One region of the Sodalis sp. C49 genome, then DNA from elsewhere that is predicted to be linked to it. Evidence: predicted binding sites of a transcription regulator. Region 1 holds the regulator's gene; each other region holds the start of a gene.

Region 1 (2,204 bases):
AGCGGTACGCTGCCAGCACACCTCGATGCGGGTGCCCGGCGGCGTATGGATGACCGCATTGTATATCAGGTTCGACATCGCGCTGCGCAGCTGATCCTCATTGCCGCGCACCAGCAACTGTTCATTAACCCGGAACACGATCTCATGCCGTTCCTGGCTGAGCGCCCCGGCGCTTTGCTGCAGGCGCTTGAGAATGGCCGGAATATCGACGCGTTCATTGACCTCGCCCTGCGGCGCGGCCTCGATACGGGATAACACCAGCAACTGCTTGACCAGACGCTCCATGCGCTGCGTCTGATCCTGCATGGTGTGGATGGCCTTGGCGCGCATGGCTTCATCCATATCCTGGTCGTTCATCATTTCCAGATATCCCTGCAACACCGTCAGCGGCGTACGCAGTTCATGGCTGGCATTGGCGAAAAAGTTGCGCCTGGCGCCTTCCAGCTGGCGCATCTGGGTCACGTCGCGGGCCACCATTAACAGCTGGTCGTCGGTATAGGGCATCACGCGGAATTCAACGTAACGTTGCTTATTGAGCAGCAGGGTCAAGGGGCGCTCGAACGACTGGCCCTGGATATAGCTGTTGAATTCAGGATAGCGCAGCAGGTTAAGGATATGCTGGCCGTTGTCTTCCGGCCAGCGAAACCCGAGCAGCTGCTGCGCCAGGCCGTTGCACCAGAAAATATGGCCGTCGTCGGTCAACATCACCAGCGCATCAGGCAAGGTTTCCGCGCCGCTGCGAAAGCGTTTGAACAATGTCGCCAGTTCACGCCGCCGCCGCCGGTGGCGCAACTGCATCTGATGCAGGCCATAGAACAGCGGTTCCCAGCTTCCCCGCCCTTCCGGCGGCGTATGCCGGAGATCGACCCATAACCAGCGGGACAGCCGCAATTGGTAATAATAGTTGCGCACCAGCGCGGCCAGCAGCGCCGCCACCAACAGCCAGGCCAGGTGGCCGACAAAAAGCGACAACAGCAGGGCCGGCAGGCAAAACAGCCCCAGTTCCAGCAAAATCTTACGCCAGGATAAACGTTCCAGCACCGGCAGAGCTCCCCTTATACCGCGCTAATAGCGCGCGGAAAAACGATAGCCGGTGCCGCGGACCGTCTGCACCATCCGATCGTGACCGCCGGTTTCCAGCGCTTTGCGCAGGCGGCGAATATGCACATCAACCGTCCGGTCCTCAACATACACATTAGTGCCCCAGACATGATTTAACAACTGTTCCCGGCTATATACCCGCTCGGGATGGGTCATGAAAAAGTGCAGCAGTTTAAATTCGGTCGGTCCCATCTCCAGGGCCAGTTCGTTGGAGGTTACCCGGTGCGACGACGGATCCAGGCTTAGGCCCTGCAGTTCAATCTTATCTTCCACCGCCATCGGCGAAATACGGCGCATCACCGCCTTGATCCTGGCCAGCAGCTCCTTGGGCGAGAACGGTTTGGTGATATAATCATCGGCGCCTACTTCCAGCCCCCGCACCCGGTCTTCCTCCTCGCCGCGCGCGGTCAGCATCATGACCGGAATATCGCGGGTCAATACTTCGCGTTTCATATGTTTGATAAATTGTATTCCCGAACCGCCTGGCAACATCCAGTCGAGCAATACCAGATCCGGATAAGGCTCCGCCATACGGCTGACCGCCGTGCCGTAGTCTTCGGCTTCGATGGGCTGGAAGCCATTCTGTTCAAGTACGAAGCACACCATTTCACGAATCGGCGCTTCGTCTTCCACGACTAATATGCGTTTTGCCATTTTTTCCTGCCATTAATCTCTGCGGTTAACGTGCCCGGGCATTATGCGTCACTTTTATGACAGATTTATTAAAATCAGCCCATCGTGCCAGAAGCATAGCGGATGGCGGTTTTTTTTCGTCCCGGGTTGCCAAATTAACAGCTTTACGTCGGCATCGCCCGGGGTAAGGTTTATACTCTCGCCCTGACTTTTGCACTCTGGCTGGAGCGTCATGCGGATCATTCACACTTCTGACTGGCACCTGGGTCAGTCGTTTTTCACCAAAAACCGCGCCCGGGAGCATCGCGCCTTCCTGCAATGGCTGGTGGCGCAGGTGGCAGAGCGGGATATCGACGCGGTGATCGTGGCCGGCGATATCTTTGATACCGGCACCCCGCCCAGCTATGCCCGCGAACTGTTCAACCGTTTCGTGGTGGCGTTGCAGCCGACCGGTTGCCAGCTGATCATAC
Region 2 (2,204 bases), 640 kb from region 1:
CGTCATACCAGCCCCACTCGTTGCGGTAGTCGGGATCCTTGACCAGTCCCTTAAGCTCCTGGAAACCATAGATATGCTCAAAACCATGGGACTTCAGGAACAGGCCTTTACCGGCAAACGCCATATCGGCCCCCTGGTAAAAATAGGTATCGTAACCGGAAGCCTGCAGTATATCGCCCAGGCAAATATCATGGGGGTAAAAGGTCGATAACGAACTTGAGGCATTGCCGTCAAAGGGGGCGAATAACGGAATGCCGCACTGCGACGCCACCATTCCGGCAATGGTGTAGCCGGTGCCGGGCAATTGGGTGGTATTGCTGAAATCTATAGCATCGTTTTTCTGACTGTTAAGCTCGGTGGTTAAACCGGCAAAGGCGTCCTGATCAAAATAGGTTCTTTCCAGGCTTTCGGCATAGATATAAATAAGGTTGGGGCTGTCTTTCGCCAGTGTTTTGGACGGGGTTCTGTAATAGGTATTAAAGTCCGTATCGCCGCTTGCCAACTGGGATTTAACCAGGCCGGCAATTTCACCGCTGGCCGGCGTGGCAATCACGGCGACCACGGCCAAAACGAGAGCCAGCAGGCCGTAAGCCGTGCGGCCGCCGCCGGCTTTTCTGAATAGCAACAGCCATGACATCAGGCTGAACACCAGCAGGGAAGCCAGGATGAAACCGGCAAAGGGCAGGATGTACTTGCCTAATCCGGCGCCGGTTAAACTGCTGGTCAGGGTATACAGCACCGAATCATTGATGCCGGCGCCGGTAAAGTAATTACTGGCGACCCTGACTAAATTAAGCAGAATATAAATACCTAAAACAAACAGCACTAATGAAAACAAATATTTATTTTTTTTGGCTTTCGTTGAATAAATAATAACCGCCGCTATAAATAATACTATCGACAGGGTTTCCGCTGACATTGTTCTCCCTCCATCGGGCAGTAAGGGAAATACCTCCGGCTATAGCAGCAGCGTTTCAAGGCGGTCTTCCGGTAAGGGATGGGTGATAGTTATCTGTATAGCAATTAATCCGCTACGGCGCGAGATTTCATTACCGTTTTGTGACAAGCCGCGCCGGCGGATGGTGCGGGTAAAAAGAATTGAACGGCGAAATACAAGAAATTATTTTTTTAATCAATTGATTTAAAACAGTAAAACTTCACCGCTCGGCTAAAAAGCAGGAGATGAATTCTTTTTGCGTTGACAAAAAGTTACATTTTTTTTACAGCGGAAAGCCCGGTGGGCGCGGGGAAAACGACGCAGCGGCCCTCATATCCGAGAGCCGCGCTGGCAGGGGTTTATTTAGGCAATGAATAGGCCTGGCGCGCCAGGAGCTTCCAGGCGCCCGCCGCATTTTTCTGCCATACCTGCATGACGCCGATTTTCACTTCGCCCGGCTTGCCGCCGTCCGCGGTTTTCGCCTGCAGGATATGCCTGACGATGGCCACGTCGCCGTCGACCTGCACGGTTTGGTCTTTGAGATCCAGCGTCAGGAATTTGGATTGACCGGTGACGATGGCATCGACAAATTCGGCGTTGTTCTGGATTTTACCGCTGGAGTGGCCATAGCTCAGCGTCGGCGCGCCCACTTTCTCCAGATCGGCTTTCTTGGCGCTGACCATGGCCTGGCGCATGGTTTCCACCGCCTTGGTTACCGCCGTGGCATCGGCGCTTTGGGCGAAACAGCTGCTGCTCAACAGCAATGAAAAAAGGGCCGCGCCTGCAATTTTATACATGGTTATTCCTTACCAGTGACATCGTTAAAGAGGGGCAATGCTAACCAATTTCATGAGGTTACCGTTGTGACTGATCTCATGTATTTCAAAAAAAATAGTTTTTATTTATTTTTAATAAAACATTGTTTTGAAATTATCTCAAGCAATTGTCCGCGGAACATTGTGCGCGGGATGGCGGCAAGCGTTTCAATGTGATTAAGCTCACAATTTTTGGCATTAATAAATTATTACTACCACGGCAATCTGTGCCACCGGGTGTAAACCCCTGATTGACATTGCGTGACGGTCATAGCAATCAGAAAAGATCAAAAAACTCGGAAATTATTAAAAGCACGGGATTTTTGCGGGCAGGGGAAATTTACTGAGTGGAATGATGGCGTTACACATAGCACAAAATCAGGCCGGTAATTACCGGCCCTAACCCTGATGTGTGTTCTATTCTTATAAAGTGTTTAGTTATTCTAAACAAC
Region 3 (2,204 bases), 1.6 Mb from region 1:
ACGGCAACGATAATCCACAGCGGCGCGTACTCCACGGTTGCCAGCAGATCCTTACGCAAATTATTCAGGAAGCGTTTATCTTCGCCGGTGGTTTGCGGCAGCTTGGCGGTCCGGTCCGCGGTATCGGCGACGCACATCAACAGGCGGCGCACATGCGCGCGCTCGAAGGGCGTGATCTTATCGTAGCTCTGCAAATTATCCAGCAGCGCCATGGCGCGGGTGATGGCCAGCAGCGCCCGGGAACTGTCGCAGTGAAACTCGGCCGGCGTGGACGGCAGGGCGTTGACATCCGGCGTCGGAATCGCCGGCGGTTCGGCGTTAACCACCTGCGGCAGGGCGCCTTGATGCTGCAGGTAAAATTGCTGCAGGTTGCCGACCGCGTCGCGGGTGCGGGCGATATCATAACCGGTGGAATTCATATTCACCACGAACCCGGCCGGCGCGACGCCTATCAATACCAGCATGATCAGGCCGATACCTTTCTGTCCGTCATTGGCGCCGTGGGCAAAACTCACCCCGGCGGCCGACAGGATAAGCGCAGTGCGGGTCCAGAACGGCGGTTTGCGTTTGCCGTCTTTCTTCTCCCGTTCCGCCGGCGTCAAATGAATGCGGCGCCGTTTCGGGGTGCTGCTCCAGTAACGGCGCAGCGCGAAGACCATGATACCGGCCACCACCAGCCCGACGATGGGCGAAATGATCAGCGACAGGAAGATCTCGATAAGCTTCGGGATATTCAGCGCGTCCAGCACCGACGAGTCGGTTACCATGGCGTTGGTCAGGCCGATGCCGATAATGGCGCCAATCAAGGTATGCGAGCTGGAGGCCGGCAAACCGAAGTACCAGGTTCCCAGGTTCCAGATAATGGCCGCCAACAGCATGGAAAACATCATTGCCAGGCCGTGGGTGGAGCTGACGTTTAACAACAGGTCGACCGGCAGCAGATGCACGATGGCATACGCCACGCTCAGGCCGCCGAGCAGTACGCCGAGAAAATTGAAGATTCCCGACATGCCCACGGCCAGCTGCGAGCGCAGGGCACGTGTGTAGATTACGGTTGCTACCGCATTGGCGGTATCATGAAACCCGTTGATGGCTTCATATACCAGGACAAAAATCAATGCGAGCACCAGCATAAGACCGGTATGAAACTCCAGGCCGGTAAATAGATGTAGCATAGGGTTACGCCATAGATTGGACATGAACGGGGCGCATTATCTGCGACAACAGGGGCCGTGGAAAAGAGAAATATGACCTTTTTATGACATTTCTGTCGGGACTGCGCGGGCTTGTCCGCACTTTACTCTGTAAAATCATGAGGATAACTATGCTTACTGATTTTATCATCCTGTTACGTTGGCATAAGGCCACCGGGGACATTACAATCGGCCCCCGCGTGGAACGCACAATAGCCGGACGGACGCCCTTTTTCATGATTAAGCAGGCATAAGCAGAGAGCAAGTATGGTGGAACAGTTTGACGTAGTGGTGATCGGCGCCGGCGCCGCGGGCATGTTTTGCGCCGCGCAGGCCGGCCGGCTGGGCCGCAGGGTATTGCTGCTGGATAACGGCAAAAAGCCGGGACGGAAAATTCTCATGTCCGGCGGCGGCCGCTGTAATTTCACCAATTTGTATGTCGAGCCGGCGGCGTTCCTCTCGCAAAATCCGCATTTCTGCAAGTCCGCCCTGTCGCGTTATACCCAGTGGGACTTTATTGCCCTGATGCAGCAATACGGCATCGCCTGGCATGAAAAAACCCTCGGCCAGCTTTTTTGCGACGACTCGGCGCAGCAGGTGGTGGATTTGCTGCTCAAGGAGTGCGAATTGGGCCAGGTGACGCTGCGGTGTCGCAGCGAGGTAGGGGCCGTGGAAAAACGCGGCGATGATTTTTTCCTGACCCTGCCGGGCGGCGCCATCAAAACCGGCCGCCTGGTGATCGCGACAGGCGGCCTGTCCATGCCCGGCCTGGGCGCCACGCCCTTCGGTTATAAAATTGCCCAACAGTTCGGACTGCCGGTCATCCCCACCCGCGCCGCGCTGGTGCCTTTTACCCTGCATAAGCCCCTGCTGGAACAGTTAAGCGTGCTGTCCGGCATCGGCGTGCCCGCGGTGGTCGTTGCTGAAAACGGCGTCTCGTTCCGGGAAAACCTGCTGTTTACCCATCGTGGACTGTCGGGACCCGCCATATTGCAGATTTCCAGCTTCTGG
Region 4 (2,204 bases), 560 kb from region 1:
CCGCGTTTGGGATTATCGCTACAGGTAACCGGCGGCTTATCAATATTGCCGTGATAGACGGCTTTCGGGCCCTGCCAGCGCACCGGCATATTGCCCTCGGCAAACAGGCCCAGCAAGGGTTTGTCCTGGTTGGCCAGGGCTACGCCGTTCAGGCCATCCAGGTCGCTCACCAACTGATAGCCGCGCGCCACGGCTTGTTCCCGCAGGGTTTTACCCTGCCACTCCCCGGCCTTGGCGGTTTCGCCAAAGGTTTTGGCGCCGCCGCCCAGCGTCACGTCGGCGCGGGCCGCCAGCAGCTGTTCGGCAATGGAGCCGCGCCCCTGGTTTTCCAGCGCCTGGGTGGGGCAATCTTTACTGGTCACTTCCGGGCCGTAGCATTTGCGGGAGCTGACGTGGGCCACCAGCGCCGCCGGGGTGGCGTCCTCCAGTTCAGCGGTGGACACGTTGCCGGTGGCTTTACCGGCCGCCTTGGCCAGTTCCAGGATGGTCATATGATCCTTGCCGAACACATCGACGCCCAGCGCGCCGTTATAGGTTTTCACCCCGGTGGACCACGCGGTGGCCGACGCCGCCGAGTCGGTGACGTAGCCGGGTTTATGGGTGGTCTTGTCCAGCGCGTAATGGGTGTATTGACCGGTCAGCGGCAGCGCGTCGATCCCGGGGAACGCGTTGCCCGCGCCCAGCGCGTAGTTGCGCGCGGCGGTGATTTCCGAGTCCCCCATGCCATCGCCAATCAACAGGATGACGTTTTTTGCCTGCTGGTTGTTCAGCGCCGCCTTCAGCGCCTCGGTCTGATCGGCCTGCAGGCGGCGTGCGCCGCCGGGCTGGGTAATATCCCCCTGCGCCGCGCGCAGGCTGTCCGCGCCGGCGGCCGATACGCTGCGCGCCAGCAGGCCGTTGCCGCCCGCCAGGGCGAGGGTCAGGACGAGGGAAAGTACGGGTTGGTGCGGATGCGGCATAAAGAAGGCTCCTGTTGCCGGACGAGAAGAAGGGTATGTCTGAATTTATTATTATGTAAGTCTACGTAACCCGGATGTCATTTTTATGACACCCGGAGATAACCGCCGCGGTCAAACTTGGCGAGGTTGTCCGGCAGCAGCTAAGATAGTAAGCACATTAACTAATAATGACTTCTCACCTATTCTACCCGCGCTATATCGGGGAGTGGGTTTTTGCCGCTTAATTTTGCAGGGGTTCGAGATCATGCTGCGAACGGATTATCATCAAAATAAGGATGTACCGGGCATGCCGCAAGTGGAGCAGGGATTTTCCTTTAAGGTGCTGACCATCAATACCCATAAGGGCTTTGCCGCCTTTAACCGGCGTTTTATCCTGCCGGAACTGCGCGAAGCGGTGCGTACCGTGGCGCCCGATATCGTGTTCCTCCAGGAAGTCCTGGGCACGCACGAAAAGCATTCGCAACGCTTCGATAACTGGCCGGTGGTGCCGCAGTACGAATTTCTGGCCGACACCATGTGGGCCGATTTCGCCTACGGGCGCAACGCGGTCTATCCCGACGGCGATCACGGCAATGCGCTGCTTTCCCGTTTCCCCATCACCCGCCAAAGCAATCTGGACGTGTCCATCGACGGCACGGAGAAGCGCGGCATGCTGCACTGCGTGCTGCAGGTGCCTGGCCGTGAGCTGGAGCTGCATATGATTTGCGTGCACCTGGGGCTGAAGGAAGCGCATCGCCGCGAGCAGATGCTGCGCATGAGCAGGCATATTGCCACGCTGCCGGCGGATGCGCCGCTGGTGGTGGCCGGTGATTTCAACGACTGGCGCCAGCGCGCCAATACGCTTTTGCGGCGCGAAGCCGGCCTGGTGGAGGTCTTTACCCAGGCGCGCGGCCGACCGGCCCGTACTTTCCCCGCCCGCTTTCCCCTGCTGCGCCTGGACCGTATTTATGTCAGGAACGCCCGCATCAGCGAGCCGACCTCCCTGGCCAACCAACCCTGGTCGCATTTATCCGACCACGCTCCCCTCGCCGTGGAGATCCATTTATGAATATGAATATGGAGTGGCGCGACGGCAATCGCATCAAGCTGCTGGAAAACGGCGAAGCGTTTTTCCCGGCCCTGTACGAGCGCATCGGCCAGGCCAGGAAAGAGGTGCTGCTGGAGACTTTTATCCTGTTCGAGGATAAAGTCGGCAAGGCGCTACAGGAAAACCTGATTGCCGCCGCCAGGCGCGGGGTGCGGGTG

Evidence for each region. Region 1 encodes PhoB, which activates phosphate uptake and scavenging genes when phosphate is short. Its sites were predicted from a motif close to CTGTCATAAAACTGNCNNAT; they were not measured.
Region 2: the regulator PhoB is predicted to act here: its motif matches at 1,047-1,066, upstream of opgB (phosphatidylglycerol--membrane-oligosaccharide glycerophosphotransferase).
Region 3: the regulator PhoB is predicted to act here: its motif matches at 1,246-1,265, upstream of pitA (inorganic phosphate transporter PitA).
Region 4: the regulator PhoB is predicted to act here: its motif matches at 1,032-1,051, upstream of phoA (alkaline phosphatase).

Annotation. Positions count from the first base shown of each region.
Region 1 is NZ_CP163303.1:2,331,160-2,333,363, forward strand. It holds gene phoR (phosphate regulon sensor histidine kinase PhoR) at 1-1,041, opposite strand, end outside; gene phoB (phosphate response regulator transcription factor PhoB) at 1,066-1,755, opposite strand; gene sbcD (exonuclease subunit SbcD) at 1,967-2,204, shown strand, end outside.
Region 2 is NZ_CP163303.1:1,689,598-1,691,801, reverse strand. It holds gene opgB (phosphatidylglycerol--membrane-oligosaccharide glycerophosphotransferase) at 1-919, opposite strand, end outside; gene ABUK12_RS07490 (nuclear transport factor 2 family protein) at 1,297-1,734, opposite strand.
Region 3 is NZ_CP163303.1:3,913,944-3,916,147, forward strand. It holds gene pitA (inorganic phosphate transporter PitA) at 1-1,175, opposite strand, end outside; gene ABUK12_RS17550 (NAD(P)/FAD-dependent oxidoreductase) at 1,464-2,204, shown strand, end outside.
Region 4 is NZ_CP163303.1:2,893,229-2,895,432, reverse strand. It holds gene phoA (alkaline phosphatase) at 1-959, opposite strand, end outside; gene ABUK12_RS13115 (endonuclease/exonuclease/phosphatase family protein) at 1,246-2,007, shown strand; gene clsB (cardiolipin synthase ClsB) at 2,010-2,204, shown strand, end outside.